DNA from 2 places in the Streptomyces sp. NPDC038200 genome. Region 2 is predicted to be linked to the other one. Evidence: riboswitches for the same ligand, from Rfam matches in the RefSeq annotation. Region 2 holds a riboswitch; the other holds the start of a gene.

Region 1 (7,924 bases), on a different contig from region 2:
CGAGGCCCGCGAGGCCCCGGCACCCTGGCCCGGGCCGATGCCTCCGGTGACGCTTCGTGGCAGGCCGCGACGGCCTCGCGAGGGAGCAGCGGGCAGGAGCGCCCGGCCCGCTCGGGAGCCGCAGGCGGCCGGGTCGGGGGAGCGAGGACGGCCGTCCCGGGGGGCTGGTTCCCCGGGAAACGGGTGACGCGGCCCATAGGGCCCATGTCACGTCCTAAAGAAGACCGTAGACGCGCACTGCGGCAAACAGCGGCGAAAGTCCCCACATGCCCATTTTCCGGCATTTCTCCGAAGCTGGGTAGTACGTCACATTCTTGCCGTGGTCCCGGCAGGCCGCTAACCATGTTGCTCGTTGCCGCAAGCCGCAGAGCCGACCAGGCGTTGACCGCCGGACGCGCCCCCTGCGCCGTGCAGCACAGGGCCTCACCCCGACGCCCTGCAGGCCGCGACCGGTACCACCGGCCGGCGCCTCGAAAGACGTCCCACAGGAGAGTCCCTTCCTCATGACCGCGATCACCGCCACCCCCCGCCTCGCCCGCCTGCGCTCCCTCGCCCTGGCCGGCCTCGCCACGACCGGCGCCGCCGCTGCTTCCCTCACCCTGATGCCGGCCGCCGCGCACGCTGCCGAGGCCCCCCGCAGCGCCCACAGCGTCGCGGCCCCCACGCGAGAGGGCCGCACCGACTCCGGTGCCGTCGGCGGCGCGAACAGCCTCGACGGCTGGATCAAGAAGTCCCTGGCCATCATGAAGCAGAAGGGCATCCCCGGCAGCTACGAGGGCCTGCACCGCAACATCATGCGCGAGTCCGGCGGCAACCCCAACGCCCAGAACAACTGGGACGTCAACGCGCAGAAGGGCATCCCGTCCAAGGGCCTGCTCCAGGTGATCGACCCCACCTTCAACGCCTACCACGTCGCCGGGACCGCCCACAGCATCACCGACCCGGTCGCGAACATCACCGCGGCCGCCAACTACGCCGCGCACCGCTACGGCTCCATCGACAACGTCGACTCCGCCTACTGAGCCATGCGCGCGCCGGGCGCGCTCAGGTGCGGCGCCGTACGCGCAACGGCACGTAGAGAAGCAGAGCCGCGAGGAACGCCACCGGGTAGGCGAGGTCGGCGCCGTGCAGCGCCCGGGCGACCGGGCCCACGTACAGGCTGGTGCTCATGAACGGCACGGCCACGGCGAAACCGGCGACGAACGCCGCGAGAGCCGGCCACCACGGCTGCGGCTCCGCCTCCTCCGCCGCCAGATCGACCGGACGCCCGCCGCGTGCCCGCGCGCGGGCCGCCCAGTCGACGATCACGATCGCGACGAACGCGGGGATCCAGTAGCCGACGAACAGCAGCACGTTCTGGAAGCGGGCGGTGGTGTCGGCGGCATGCATCCACAGCACGAGCGGGAAACCGAGCACCGCGGCGAGCGCGGCGGCCACCGGCCGCGGCAGCCGCACACCGACCGTCTGCAGCGCCAGCGAGCCGCTGTAGTCGTTCATGGCGTTGCTGCACAGCGCCGCGAGAGCGATCGCGAGAAGCCCGAACGCGCCGAGCGCGCCGCCGCCGAGCAGCCGGTCCACCCCACGGGCGGTCTGGTCGGTGAACTGCGCGGCGCCCCACAGGCCGAGCGCCTGCACCGCGACGAAGGACACCCCGACACCGAGCAGGGTGCACCAGAACATGCGCGGACGGGACGCCGTCCGGGGCAGGTACCGGCTGAAGTCGCTGGCGTACGGGGCCCACGAGAGAGCGAGACTCAGGGCGATGGTGCAGGTCAGCACGAACGCGCCCGCCCGGTCCGCGCCGTGCGCGGTCGCGGCCGTCGCGGGCTGGGCACCGTGCGCGAGCTTCACCGCCAACGCGACGAGCGAGGCGCCGAGCGCGAAGGTCATCACCGTCTGCAGGCGGTGGATCGCCTCGTACCCGATCACGCCCAGCGCCCCCTGGGCCGCCAGCATCACCAGGACCCCCAGCCAGAACGGCCAGCCGAACAACTGGGCCAGCGCGTCCCCGCCGAACAGGCCGATCAGCGCGTCCCAGGCGATGGACGACAGCCACTGCAGGGCGCCCGGCAGAGCGACGGCCCGCCCGAAGGCCAGCCTCGCCAGCGGCAGCTGGCCCGCCCCGGTCCGGCTGCCCCAGGTCCCCAGGTAGGCCGTGGGCACCGCACCGATCAGGGTGCCGAGCACCACGGCGAGCAGTGCGGTGGCGAAGTCCAGTCCGAGGGCCGCCCCGACGGTGCCGGTGAACACGCCGGTCATCGTCAGGTTGGGGGCGAACCACACGGTGAACAGCCGCCGGGGGCTGCCGTAGCGGGCGTCCTCGGGCACCGGGGTGATGCCGCGCGCCTCCACCCGCAGATCCCCGGGGGCCGTCGGCATCCGGCCGTCGAAGACGCGCCGCGCCCGGGCGACGGCCGTCTCTTCATGGGCATGCGGCAACGACATACGACATCCCTCCGCCAGTCCTAACTGGTTCAGGTTCAACGGGTGTGATCTCAGCCCCCGCGCGGGGGCACCCCGTGTCCAGGTACGCCGGCCAGAATAGCCCGGCCCGGTGACCGGTTTCCGCCGGGACGGAGAGGGAGGGGTGTGCGCACGGCCGCGCTCACGGGCAACGATGGCCGGGGCCCCTCGAAAAAGGGGCCCCGGCCACCGTGCCGGACGACCGTGCCTGCTCGGCTGCTCACGCGGTGGAGCGGCCGTCAGGGCCGTCTCGTCTCCGACGAGCCGGTGCCGGCCGCTCGCGTTCAGCAGGCGCCGAGGTCCTGCCAGACACCCCACTCGCCGGTGGTGCCGGGCTCCTCGCCCGTCGTCCACCACTTGGCCTTCCAGGTGTGGCCCTTGTACGAGACCTGCTGGCCGCCGGTGTACACCTTGTCCTTGGCCCACGGGGCGTTCGTGCACTGGTTGCCGGAGCCGCCGGTGATGGTCAGGGAGTAGGTCGCCGCGTGGCTGCCCGGGGCGCCCGCGCCGGTCACGGTGACCGTGTAGGTGCCCGAGGCCGCGGCCGAGGTGGTGGCCAGGGTGAGCGTGGAGGTGCCGCCCGCGGTGACGGACGTCGGGCTCAGGGAGGCGGTGACACCCGCCGGGGCCCCGCTGACGCTGAGCTGCACGCTCTGCGCGTCACCCTTGGTCACGGCCGTCTTCACGGTGGCCGTGGCGGACTGGCCGGCCGTCACGGAGCCGGAGGCCGGGCTGAGCGCGACGGAGAAATCGTTGGACGGGGTGGTGGTGGTGCCGGTGAACGGCGCGAAGATGTGCGTGAAGTCCCACGTGTTCTGCTGGATGCCCGAGCAGTTGTCCGCGGCGGCCCCGCCCGCGCAGCCGCCGTTGTCGCGCTGCAGCGCCCAGAAGGACAGGGTGTTGATGCCCTTGGCGACCGCCCAGTCGTACACGGTCCGGGCGTTGGCCAGGGTGAAGGTCTCCGCCTTGCCGAAGTCGTCGACGCCCGGCATCTCGGTGACGCCGACCATGTTCCACAACTGGGCCGGGCTCTTGCCCGGGTACAGCTCGGCGAGCAGGTCGTACAGACCCTGGGCGGCCGTCTGGGTGTCCTTGGCCATGTCGTGGGCCTGGTTGTCGTAGTAGTCGAACGTCATGAGGTTCACGACGTCGACCCGGGTGCCGTTGCTCACCGCGTTGCGCAGCAGCGCCTCGCCGTTGTCGGCGGGACCGTGCGTGGTGGTCGGCAGGGTGTAGGAGATCTCCACCTTGCGCCCGTTGGCCGCCGCCCAGTCCTCGACCAGCTTGATGGCCTTGTTGCGGCGGTCGATGGCGGCGGTGTTGTCGAGCGAGTCGACCTCGATGTCCATGTCGAGCCGCGAGATGTCGTAGGTGGTGATGACCTTCTCGTACGCGGCGGCGATCTGCTGGACGTCGGTGCAGCTGTCGGCGATCTCGGTGCCGGTGGTGTCGGCCGTGTATCCCCCGAAGGAGGGGATGACGTCGCCGCCGTTGGCCTGGATCGTCTTGATGTCGGCGCCGAAGGTCGAGGCGGCGATCGGCATGCTCGTGTCGCCGTTCCAGTACGGCGTGCAGGAGCCCTTGGAGGCGGTCTGCAAAAACGCCATCGTCAGGTGCTTGGCGCCCGACTGGGCGGACAGGGCGGCGGGGCTCTCACCGGTCCAGGCCTCGAAGTAGGGGGCGAAGACGTGGTTCGGCAGCGGTGTCGCGGCCTGGGCGGTGCCGGTTCCCGTGAGGGCGAGGCCCACCGCGGCCGCCGTGGTGGCGGCCGCGGTGAGGGCCGCGCGGAAGGAACGCACGAGTCTCATGTCAGTCCCGGTGTGTCGAGGGGTGGCCAATGTCCGTGCGCGGACAGGGTGTTGCCGACTACTGGAATAGCGCCCGCCACAGCGGCGGGTCAATGGTCTGGACCAAGAAGGGACTAGACCAATTCGGGGCGCCCGGGTGCCCCCTCCCTGTACAGGGCGCACGGCGGCGCAGTGGACCACGCGCGAACGTTCCACCAGTTCACGGCACCGGCGGCGCGAGGCCGGCGGGACGCGCGAAGGGCGGGCCCGGCCGTCCGCTCACACGGAGGTCGGCGTGTTCCGGGGCCACGTCGGGCCGGTCGGCCCGGAACCGGAGCGCCGGCGGTGGGGGAGCAGGGACGCCAGTGCCCACCGGCCCGGCCCGAGGACGGCGATGAGGAGGAAGGACCAGCAGAACATGGCCGCCGGTTCGCCGCCGTTCTCGATGGGGAGCGCCGCGTGGGCCTGGTGCACGTCGAAGTAGGCGTACGCCATGGACCCCGAGCACAGCACGGCGGCGACGCGAGTCCCGAGGCCGCACAGAACCAGCACCCCGCCGGCCAGTTGGATGGCCGCGGCCCACCAGCCGGGCCATGCGGCGAAGTCCGGCTCGGTGCCGTGCGGACCGCCCAGGACGCCGAACAGGGTGGCGGCTCCGTGGCAGGCGAACAGCAGCCCCACGACGATCCGGAAAAGCCCGAGCACGTGCTCCTTGCTTCTTTCCAGCGCTTCCATGGAAAGTGCTCCTCTCTCGCGCAGCGGCCCCGGGGGCGCTGCGCCGCGGTGGGGGATGCCGGAACGGTCTCGCGCGTGCGGGCGGGCCGGCCCGGACGGCGCCGGTGTCGAACTGTGAAGCATTCCGGCCAGGCTTGTCTAGACCAATAGGGAGGGGAAAACCGGGCCCCGGCCCGGTTTTCCGGAGCGGCCCTCCTCATTTCCCAAGCGGGCGCCCCGGTCCGGCAGTTCACCTTGTCCAGGCCCTTGACCGGGCCGGGTCCGCGGATATGGTCTAGACCTAATGGCGCACAGGTCCAGACCTGTGCCGCCCCTGCGCGAGCGGCGCCGGACCGCGCACAGCGCACGGCCGGCAAGGCGGCTGCACGGGCGCCGGTGTGGAACACCCCCGAAGGAAGTGACATGGCATGAACGCAAAAAGACGAGCGGCGTTCGCGATCGGTGCGCTGGTCGCTCCGGTGCTCGCCGTCAGCCTCCCGGCGAGCACGGCCAGCGCCCACGGCTGGGTCACGCTGCCCACGAGCCGGCAGCAGCAGTGCGCCGAGGGCATCGTCGACTGCGGCCAGATCAAGTACGAACCGCAGAGCGTCGAGGGGCCCAAGGGCCTGCAGAGCTGCAGTGGCGGACACGCGGAGTACGCCGAGCTCGACAACGACAGCAAGGGCTGGAAGGCCACGCCGGTCGGCTCGACGGCGACGTTCACATGGCACAACACGGCCCGGCACGCCACCACCAACTGGCAGTACTTCATCGGTGGCCAGAAGATCGCCGAGTTCGACGGCCGCAACCAGCAGCCGGCCGCGGACGTCAGCCAGCAGGTGGACTTCGGCACCTTCACGGGCCGTCAGAAGGTCCTCGCCGTCTGGAACATCGCGGACACCGCCAACGCGTTCTACTCCTGCGTCGACGTCACCATCGGTGGCGGCAGCGGCGGTGACACCGGCGGCGGCAACGGCGGCGGCGCGGACACCTGCACCACACCGGCCTGGGACACCGCACGGGTCTACAACGGCGGTGACACCGTCTCCTACGGCGGCCACAACTGGCGCGCCAAGTGGTGGGTGACGGGCGACAAGCCCGGTACCACCGGCCAGTGGGGTGTCTGGGAAGACCTCGGGGCCTGCTAGACCACCACCCCGGGCCCGTCTTCGGCCTCCTGGCGTGCAGTACGCGCGAAGCCCTCGGCTCGCTGTCCGTGCCGAGGGCACCGGGCGTCCCCCGGTCGCCGGTTGCCCGGGGGTGCTCAAAGCCCCGACGCGCGCCCTCCACGCGCCGGCGGGCGAACCGGCCGGCGTGTGCTCAGCGGCGGCCCGGGCTCTCCGCGGTTGCCTCCGCCGGCGACTTGCGCGTCAGGTCCGGGACCTCGCAGTCGGCCGCGGCGTAGCCGATGGGAAAGAGGATGTAGGGCCGTTCGTTGCCGGGCCGCTCGCAGATCGCGGTGAGGAAGCCCATCGGGTTGGGCGTGTGCGGCAGGGTGCTCAGCCCCATCGCGTGCAGGGCGGCGAGGAAGAAACCGCACGCGATGCCCACACTCTCGTTCACGTAGTAGTTCTTGCGCAGCGAACCGTCCGGCATCGCGGTGCTCTTCTCGGCGAAACAGACGACGATCCACGGCACCACGTCCAGGAAGCTCTTGTCCGAACTCGTCTCCAGGCGGGCGAGCGCGGCGCGCCACGCAGGCGGGATCCGCCCGCCCTCGTAATTGGCCTGTTCCTCCTCCTCGGCGGCGACCCGGATGCGGTGCTTGGTCTCGGCGTCACCGATCACGGCGAACTTCCACGGCTGGAAGTGGGCCCCGGAGGGCGCGGTGTTCGCCGCGGCGATGGCCAGGTCGACGCACGTACGCGGCACCGGCTCGTCACTGAAGAACCGCACACTGCGCCGACGGTCGAGGAACGACACGAAGTCCTCACCCCGCCGGACCATCTCGGCCTCGTCGTACCGGTCGGGCCGGTAGGGGATGAACGGGTGGGTGTGCTGCCTCACGACTGCTCCTCGTGGACGGGGCCCACAGCGTGGGCCAGGGACAGTCGCATGGGCAACAGACTCCTCCTCCCGTTGCTAATCTGACGAAGAACGAGGCATGGAGCTGCCTTGGAGGTCGCAGATCGGCAGGTGCGGTGGCACGGCAGGGACTCGACGCGCTCGACGGCCGGATGCTGCGCCTGCTCCGGGAGCGTCCACGCGAGGGCCTGCTGGAGATCGCCCGCCGACTCGGTGTCGCACGCGGCACGCTGCAGGCACGACTCGACCGACTGACCGGCTCCGGCGTCGTGACCGGCTACGGACCGGACGTGGACGTCGCCGCTCTGGGCCACGTGGTCGAGGCGTTCACCACGTTCGAGGTGGACCAGCCGGCCCGCGAGGCCATCACCGCCCGCCTGCGGGCCGTGCCGCAGATCCTGGAGGCCCGCATCGTGACGGGCCCCGGCGACATCTGGTGCCGTATCGCGGGCACGAGCAACCAGCACGTGCAACAGGTGATCGACCACGTCCTCGAGGTGCCCGGTGTCCGCCGCAGCACGACGGTCATCGCACTGAGCGCGGTCATCCCCTACCGGGTCCAGCCCCTGGTCGACGAGGTGGCCGGTCTGTCAGGGAACCCCGACGCACATCGCGGATGAGCGGTGACGGAGATCCGTCTCGGCCGACGACCCGCTGTGCACCGTCTGCCGGCGGAGCGCGGGTACGGCCACCGGCCCGGGCGGTGCGCCGTCCGGGCCGGGCCGGGAGCCGTGCGTGGCGCGGGGCGCCGTGGCTACCGCAGTCCGTCGTCCAGCGCGGTCATCAGCCGACCGTTCGGTGTGTCCCCGGACATCTCCCAGACGAAGCCGCCCAGCAGCCCCTTGGACTTGATCCAGGCCGTCTTCTTCCCGATCGACCAGGCGTCGTCGAACGTCCACCACTGGCCGCCCGGACCGGTGTAGCCGTACGTCGAG
Region 2 (7,924 bases):
CCTTGTCCCGCAGCTGCACGATGTCGACACCGCCGGCCAGGACCGCGTCCAGGAAGGCGGGCAGGTCGCCCTGGCTCCTGCGGGCGTCCGTGCAGAGGTACAGGCGGGCGTCGGCGAGCGCGGCGCGGGCGGTGTCGGACATGCGTGGGTCCCCCCGTGGTCGGTGTCCGGCGGTGATTCCGGGCGGTGGCGTGCGGGCGTCCGGCCCGCACGCCACTGCTGCTGCGGGCCGGGTCAGACGGCGAGCGCCTGGGCGCGGCGCTTCACCTCCGTGCCGCGATTCTCGCTCAGGGCCTGCGCGGGTGTGCCGGGCAGGGTCGGGTCGGGGGTGAAGAGCCACTCGATCATCTCTTCGTCCGTGAAGCCGTCGTCCCGCAGGAGCGTCAAGGTCCCGGACAAGCCCTTGACGACCTTGTCCCCGTCGATGAAGGCGGCGGGGACGTGCAGTGCCTTGTTCTCACCTCGGCGTACGGCGATCAGCTGGCCCTCCTTGACCAGCTGCCGGACGCGTGTCACCTCGACGCCGAGCTGTTCGGCGATGTCGGGGAGGGTGAGCCAGGCAGGGACGAGAGCATCGATCTTTGCGTCAATCTCGGTCACGGAATCTAGCCTGCCATCTGCCACCGACAGTCGGAAGTCGACCACCCCCACCTGGGAGAACGTACTAGCCGGAGGTGGCGTCCTTCAGGGGGCGGGCCGGGTCCGCCAGAGCCTCGGCGTCCATGGTGCGGCCCGCCTCGATCAGGCGCCGGCCCTGGGCCAGGTCGCGGGGGCGGCCCACCGCCAGCAGGGCCACCAGCCGGTCCTCGCGCAGCCAGCACACCGTCCAGGACGGGCCCGCCGGGTCGCCGCGCCACACCAGCCGGTCGGCCGCGGCGTGGTGGCCGGCGTACTGCACGAACCGGCCGAACTGCTCGGACCAGAAGTACGGCACGGGGTCGTAGACCGCCGGGGTCTCGCCGAGGATGTTCGCGGCCACCGTGCGCGGGCCCTGGAGGGCGTTGTCCCAGTGGTGGACGAGGAGCCGTGCGCCGTAGCGGGCCGAGGGGAAGGAGGCGCAGTCGCCGACGGCGTACACGTCCGGCGCGGAGGTGCGCAGCCGGTCGTCGGTGAGGACCTCGCCGCGCGTGCCCAGCTCGATGCCGGAGCCCGCCAGCCAGGCGGTGGCGGGACGGGCGCCGATGCCGACGACGACGGCGCCCGCGGGCAGCCGGGTGCCGTCGGCGAGGACCACCTCGCCGGGCTCGACGCGCTCCACGCGCGCGTGGGTGCGCAGTTCCGTGCCGCTGTCGGCGTACCACGCGGCCATGGGCGCGGCGACCTCGGCGGGCAGGGCCCCGGCGAGCGGGTGCTCGGCGGCCTCCACGACGGTCACCGCGCAGCCCGCCTCGCGGGCGGCGGTGGCGAACTCGGCGCCGATCCAGCCCGCGCCCACGACCACGATGTCGTGCTGCCGGGCGAGGACGGGCCGCAGCCGTTCGGCGTCGTCCAGGGTGCGCAGCAGATGCACTCCCGGCACGCCCTCGGTGCCGGGCAGCGTGATCGGTTCGGCGCCGGTGGCGAGGACCAGGACGTCGTAGGGCACGAGTCCCGTCTCGGTGTCCAGCTCGTGCTCGGCCGGGCGCACCCCCCGCACCTCGCAGCCGAGCCGCAGCTCGACCCCGAGGGACTCGAAGTCCACGTCGAAGGCGGAGTCCTCGGCCTTGCCGAGCAGCACCGCCTTCGACAGCGGAGGTCGGTCGTACGGCTGGTGCGGCTCGGCGCCGATGACGGTCACGGGCCCCCGGAACCCCTGTTCCCGCAGGGCGACCGCGGTCTGCACCCCGGCCATGCCCGCGCCGACGACGACCACGCGCCGCTTCTGTGACGTGCCCTCTTCCGCTGTCTGCTCGCTCACCCGATCACCATAGACAATTGACGATCCGTCAGTCAGGGGGCGTGCTCCGTGACCTCTTCCACAACGCTCGTGCCGGAGCCGGCCTGCGACTCCCACTCCCAGGTCTCCTCCAGCCGCACCCGCCCGTCCGGCAGCTCCACGACCGCGGACACGCAGTGCCCCGAGGAGGTCGTCCCGTCGGTCTTCAGCTGGACGTAGCGGAAGTCCAGCCGGTCTCCCTCGCGGCTGCCGACCAGATGGCCGCGCACGACGTCGCCGCCCGCGTACTCGGCCCAGATCTCGCCGTCCTTCTCGTGGTACGTGAACCGGGTGCGGGTGCCCACCTGACCTGGGGCTTGGTCCGCCACGGGGGCGAGGATGAGTCCGTCGAGCGAGCGGGCCATGGGGCGGGGCTCCCTTACGAGTGGCGAGGGGGGCGGGCTAGGGTGGCCACCGTACAAGCACACGCGGGAGCCCGGACGCACCGGGCTGAGAGGGAGGCTGGCGGCCTCCGACCGTACGAACCTGATCCGGGTCATGCCGGCGAAGGGAGGGGCTGGACGCCCATGTCCTCACGTACGTCCGACGTCCTCGTCGTCGGGGGCGGAATCATCGGCCTGGTCACGGCCTGGCGGGCGGCGCAGCGCGGGCTCGCCACGGCCGTGGTGGATCCCGAGCCCGGGGGCGGGGCCGCGCAGGTCGCGGCCGGGATGCTGGCCGCGGTCACCGAGCTGCACTACGGCGAGGAGACCCTGCTCGCCCTGAACCTGGAGTCGGCCCGCCGCTACCCGGCCTTCGTGGCCGAGCTGACCGAACTGACCGGCCAGGACCTCGGCTACCGCCGCTGCGGCACCCTCGCCGTCGCGCTGGACGCCGACGACCGCGCCCACCTGCGCGAACTGCACGCGCTCCAGCAGCGCTCGGGGCTCACGTCCGAGTGGCTGTCCGGGCGGGAGTGCCGCCGTCTGGAGCCGATGCTCGCACCGGGGGTGCGCGGCGGGCTGCGGGTCGACGAGGACCACCAGATCGACCCGCGCCGGCTGGCGGCGGCCCTGGTGACCGCCTGCGAGCGGTCCGGGGTGGTGTTCCACCGCGCGTGGGCGCAGCGGCTGGACGTCGCGGGGGACCGGGCCGTGGGCGTCACCACGGCGGACGGCACCGCACTGCGCGCGGAGCGGGTGGTCCTCGCCGCCGGAAGCCTGAGCGGGCGGCTCGCGGGTGTGCCGGACGAGCTGCTGCCTCCGGTGCGGCCGGTGAAGGGGCAGGTGCTGCGGCTGACCGTGCCGCGCCGGTACGCGCCGTTCCTGAGCCGGACCGTGCGGGCCGTGGTGCGCGGCAGCCAGGTCTACCTGGTGCCCCGGGAGAACGGCGAACTGGTGGTCGGCGCCACCAGCGAGGAACTGGGCTGGGACACGACGGTCACGGCCGGCGGCGTGTACGAGCTGCTGCGCGACGCCCACGAGCTGGTGCCCGGCATCACCGAGCTGCCGCTCACCGAGACCCGGGCCGGGCTGCGCCCCGGCTCCCCCGACAACGCGCCGCTACTCGGCCCGTCCGGCCTGGCCGGGCTGCTGCTGGCCACCGGGCACTACCGCAACGGGGTGCTGCTCACGCCGGTCACCGGGGACGTGCTGGCGCACACCCTGGTCACCGGTGGACTCCCCGCAGAGGCACGTCCCTTCACCCCGCGGCGCTTCGGTGCCGCCCTGGAGCAGCTGGAGCAGCCCGCATGAACCCCTCCGTCACCGTCTCCGTCAACGGCGAGCCCCGCCAGGTCGCGCCCGGCACCGCGCTGGACGCGCTGGTGCACACCCTCACCGCGGCGCCGCGCGGGGTGGCCGCCGCCGTCAACGAAACCGTCGTCCCGCGGGCGGAATGGGCGACGACCGCCCTCGCCGAGGGCGACCGGGTCGAAGTACTCACCGCCGTACAGGGAGGCTGAGCCATGGCCGACGATCCCCTGGTCCTCGGAGACCTGACCTTCTCGTCCCGGCTGATCATGGGCACGGGCGGGGCGCCGAGCCTGGAGGTGCTGGAGCGGGCGCTGGTCGCCTCCGGCACGGAACTGACGACGGTCGCGATGCGCCGGGTGGACCCCGCCGTGCACGGCTCGGTGCTGTCGGTGCTGGAGAAGCTCGGCATCCGGGTGCTGCCGAACACGGCGGGCTGCTTCACCGCCGGCGAGGCCGTGCTGACCGCCCGGCTCGCCCGGGAGGCGCTGGGCACGGACCTGGTCAAGCTGGAGGTCATCGCCGACGAGCGGACGCTGCTGCCGGACCCGGTGGAGCTGCTGGACGCGGCGGAGACCCTGGTCGACGACGGCTTCACGGTGCTGCCGTACACCAACGACGACCCCGTGCTCGCGCGGAAGCTGGAGGACGTCGGCTGCGCGGCGGTCATGCCGCTCGGTTCGCCGATCGGCTCCGGGCTGGGCATCCGCAACCCGCACAACTTCCAGCTGATCGTGGAGCACGCGCGCGTGCCGGTGATCCTGGACGCGGGGGCCGGTACGGCGTCCGACGCGGCGCTGGCGATGGAGCTGGGGTGTGCGGGGGTGATGCTGGCGTCGGCGGTGACGCGGGCGCAGGACCCGGAGCGGATGGCCGCCGCCATGCGGCTCGCGGTGGAAGGGGGCCGGCTGGCTCGGTCGGCGGGGCGGATCCCGCGGCGGTATCTCGCGGAGGCGTCGTCCCCCGCGGCGGGCCTGGCCGTGCTGGATCCCGAGCGCCCCGCGTTCTGACCCCCCGCACGCCGGAGCCGCCCCTCGCTCGCCCGGCATGCGTCGGGAACCGGCGCCGTCGGGGGGCCGAGGGGCGCGCGTGCGGGGTCGTCGCACGCGCGTGCGTGCATCGCGTCACAGGTCGGCTTCAGTCCCGCTCCGAAGCCGGTGGGCGGGGCGGTCGTGTCGGTCCTTCCTCGTAGACTCCCCTCTCGTGGATACGACCCTTCAGGACCCCCTCGTCGGGCAGGTGCTCGACGGCCGGTACCGCGTCGACGCGCGCATCGCGGCCGGCGGGATGGCCACGGTCTACCGGGCCCTGGACACCCGCCTGGACCGCGTGCTCGCCCTGAAGGTGATGCACCCGACGCTCGCGGTGGACGGTTCGTTCGTCGAGCGGTTCATCCGGGAGGCGAAGTCCGTCGCCCGGCTCGACCACCCCAATGTGGTGCAGGTCTTCGACCAGGGGACCGACGGGTCGTACGTCTACCTGGCGATGGAGTACATCGCCGGATGCACCCTGCGGGACGTGCTGCGGGAGCGGGGCGCCGTGCAGCCGCGGGCCGCACTGGACATCCTGGAGCCGGTGCTCGCCGCGCTCGGCGCCGCGCACCGGGCCGGGTTCGTACACCGCGACATGAAGCCCGAGAACGTGCTGATAGGAGACGACGGCCGGGTCAAGGTCGCCGACTTCGGGCTGGTGCGCTCCGTGGACACGGTGACCAGCACCACGGGTGCCGTGCTCGGAACCGTCTCCTATCTCGCGCCCGAGCAGATAGAGCAGGGCACCACCGACCCGCGTGTCGACGTGTACGCATGCGGAGTGGTCCTGTACGAGATGCTGACGGGCACCAAGCCGCACGCCGGTGAGTCCCCGGCCCAGGTCCTCTACAAGCACATCCACGAGGACGTGCCGCCGCCCTCGGCGCTCGTGCCGGGGCTGCCGTTCGAACTCGACGAGCTGGTGGCGTCGGCCACCGCGCGCACCCCGGACATCCGCCCGCACGACGCCGTGGCGCTGCTCGCCCGGGTGCGCGAGGCCCGGCAGACGCTGACCGAGGCGCAGCTGGACGCGCTGCCGCCGCAGGCGCTCACCGCGGACCACGACAACGCCGAGGACCGGACGAGTGTGATCCCGCGCGCGCTGACCGTGCCCCGGCCGCTGTCGGTGAACGAGGACGCGTTCGAGGGCGCCCCGGCGGACGGCATCGACCGCACCGCCCGCTTCGGCAACCCGCCCGTGCCGTCCCGCCGGCGCCCGGCACGGCCCCCGCGCGCGGTGCTGGCCGTGATCGCGGCCGTCCTGGTGGTGCTCGGCGTGGGCACCGGGATCTGGTACATCAACTCCGGCCAGTTCACCAAGGTGCCGCCGCTGCTGGCGCAGACCGAGTCGAAGGCGGAGGACCGGCTGAAGGCGGCCGGGCTCGAGGTCGGCCAGGTCAAGCACGCCTACAGCGACACCGTCGAGCGCGGCACGGTGATCGGCAGCGACCCGGCGCCCGGCGCGCGGATCCGCGACCACGACGCGGTGACGCTGACCGTGTCGCTGGGACCGGAGACGGTGAACGTGCCGAACGTGGCGGGACAGCCGCTCGCCAAGGCGCGGGCACGGCTGAAGGCGGACGGCCTGGAGCCGGGCATGGTCACCCGCGAGTTCAGCGACGACGTCGACAAGGGCTCGGTGATCCGCACGACGCCGGACGCGGGCACCAAGCGGCACGCGGGCTCGGCGATCGCGCTGGTCGTCAGCAAGGGCAGCCCGATCGACGTGCCGGACGTCACCGGCGACGACCTGGACAGCGCGAAGGAGGAGCTGACGGACGCCGGGCTGAAGGTGAAGGTGGCCACCGCGCGGGTCAACTCCGAGTTCGACAAGGGCAAGGTCGCCACGCAGAGCCCCGGTGACGGAAGCGAGGCCGCCGAGGGCGACACCGTCACGCTGACGCTGTCCAAGGGCCCGGAGATGGTCGAGGTCCCGGACGTGGTCGGGGACAGCGTGGACGACGCCCACGAGGCACTGGAGGGCGCCGGCTTCCAGGTCGACGAGGACCGCGGGCTGCTGGGGCTGTTCGGCGACACCGTGAAGGAGCAGTCGGTGGACGGCGGTGACACGGCGCCCAAGGGCTCGACGATCACGATCACCATCCGGTGACCACCATCCGGTGACCACCATCCGGTGATCACCATCCGGTGACCCGATTCACCGGGCACCGCGGTCCGGGCGCGGGGGCGGACATGACACCCTGAACGGGTGAGTCCCGTTCAGTCCTCCCTCCCCCGCAACCCGGTCGGCGGCCATGTGCCCGTGGCCGGGGGCCTGCACTCCGTCGGGCTGTCCTACGCCCGCGACCTCCAGGCGGAGACCGTGCAGGTCTTCGTCGCCAATCCGCGCGGCTGGGCGACGCCCGCCGGGAATCCGCGGCAGGACGAGGCGTTCCGCGCGGCCTGCGCCGAGGAGTCGATCCCGGCGTACGTCCACGCTCCGTATCTGATCAACTTCGGCTCGCACACCGAGGCGACCGTGGAGCGGTCGGTGGAGTCGCTGAGGCATTCGCTGCGGCGCGGACGGGAGATCGGCGCGCGGGGTGTGGTGGTGCACACCGGGAGCGCGACCGGCGGGCGGGCGCGGGAGGTGGCGTTGAAGCAGGTGCGCACGCACATGCTGCCGCTGCTGGACGAGCTGACCCACGACGACGACCCGTTCCTGCTGCTGGAGTCGACCGCCGGGCAGGGCGCCTCGCTGTGCTCGCGCACCTGGGACTTCGGACCGTACTTCGAGGCGCTGGACGCCCACCCGAAGCTGGGCGTGTGCCTGGACACCTGCCACATCTTCGCCGCCGGGCACGATCTGACCGGGCCGAGCGGCATGCACCAGACCCTCGATCTGCTGGTGGACGCCGTGGGCGAGGGCCGGCTGAAGCTGATCCACGCCAACGACTCCCAGGACGTGGTGGGCGCGCACAAGGACCGGCACGAGAACATCGGCTCCGGCCATATCGGCGAGGACCCGTTCCGGGCGCTCATGACCCACCCCGCGACCGCCGGTGTCCCGCTGGTCATCGAGACGCCCGGCGGCAAGGAGGGGCACGCGGCGGACGTGGAGCGGCTGAAGAAACTGCGCGCGGGCTGAGCCTTGGGGAATACCCCAGGGGGGTATACGGTTCCTGTCGGGTACAGGAACCGTTACCTGACATGGGGGCAGTCATGCAGCACGAGGCACACGCGGAACATTCGGCACACACCACACACGCCGCACATTCGGCACACGGACACCACCAGGCGTCCGCCGCCACCTGGACCATGGCCGCCCAGGCCACCCTGCACTGCCT

Evidence for each region. Region 2 has a riboswitch for thiamine pyrophosphate ahead of thiO (glycine oxidase ThiO). Riboswitches for the same ligand answer to the same signal wherever they lie in the genome.
Region 1: it holds a riboswitch for thiamine pyrophosphate, as region 2 does, so the genes downstream of both, ACZ7KF_RS33690 (purine-cytosine permease family protein) here and thiO (glycine oxidase ThiO) in region 2, are expected to answer to the same signal.

Annotation. Positions count from the first base shown of each region.
Region 1 is NZ_JBVJYH010000022.1:28,576-36,499, forward strand. Features, by position in the region: gene ACZ7KF_RS33685 (transglycosylase SLT domain-containing protein) at 504-1,022, shown strand; gene ACZ7KF_RS33690 (purine-cytosine permease family protein) at 1,045-2,445, opposite strand; TPP riboswitch at 2,435-2,530, opposite strand; gene ACZ7KF_RS33695 (chitinase) at 2,748-4,271, opposite strand; gene ACZ7KF_RS33700 (DoxX family protein) at 4,530-4,985, opposite strand; gene ACZ7KF_RS33705 (lytic polysaccharide monooxygenase) at 5,393-6,112, shown strand; gene ACZ7KF_RS33710 (nitroreductase family protein) at 6,285-6,971, opposite strand; gene ACZ7KF_RS33715 (Lrp/AsnC family transcriptional regulator) at 7,106-7,609, shown strand; gene ACZ7KF_RS33720 (glycosyl hydrolase family 18 protein) at 7,744-7,924, opposite strand, start outside.
Region 2 is NZ_JBVJYH010000015.1:131,319-139,242, reverse strand. Features, by position in the region: gene thiE (thiamine phosphate synthase) at 1-142, opposite strand, end outside; gene ACZ7KF_RS27695 (Rv2175c family DNA-binding protein) at 235-600, opposite strand; gene ACZ7KF_RS27690 (NAD(P)/FAD-dependent oxidoreductase) at 665-1,897, opposite strand; gene ACZ7KF_RS27685 (avidin-fold protein) at 1,930-2,280, opposite strand; TPP riboswitch at 2,333-2,445, shown strand; gene thiO (glycine oxidase ThiO) at 2,443-3,609, shown strand; gene thiS (sulfur carrier protein ThiS) at 3,606-3,818, shown strand; gene ACZ7KF_RS27670 (thiazole synthase) at 3,822-4,616, shown strand; gene pknB (Stk1 family PASTA domain-containing Ser/Thr kinase) at 4,810-6,747, shown strand; gene ACZ7KF_RS27660 (deoxyribonuclease IV) at 6,847-7,725, shown strand; gene ACZ7KF_RS27655 (DUF4396 domain-containing protein) at 7,800-7,924, shown strand, end outside.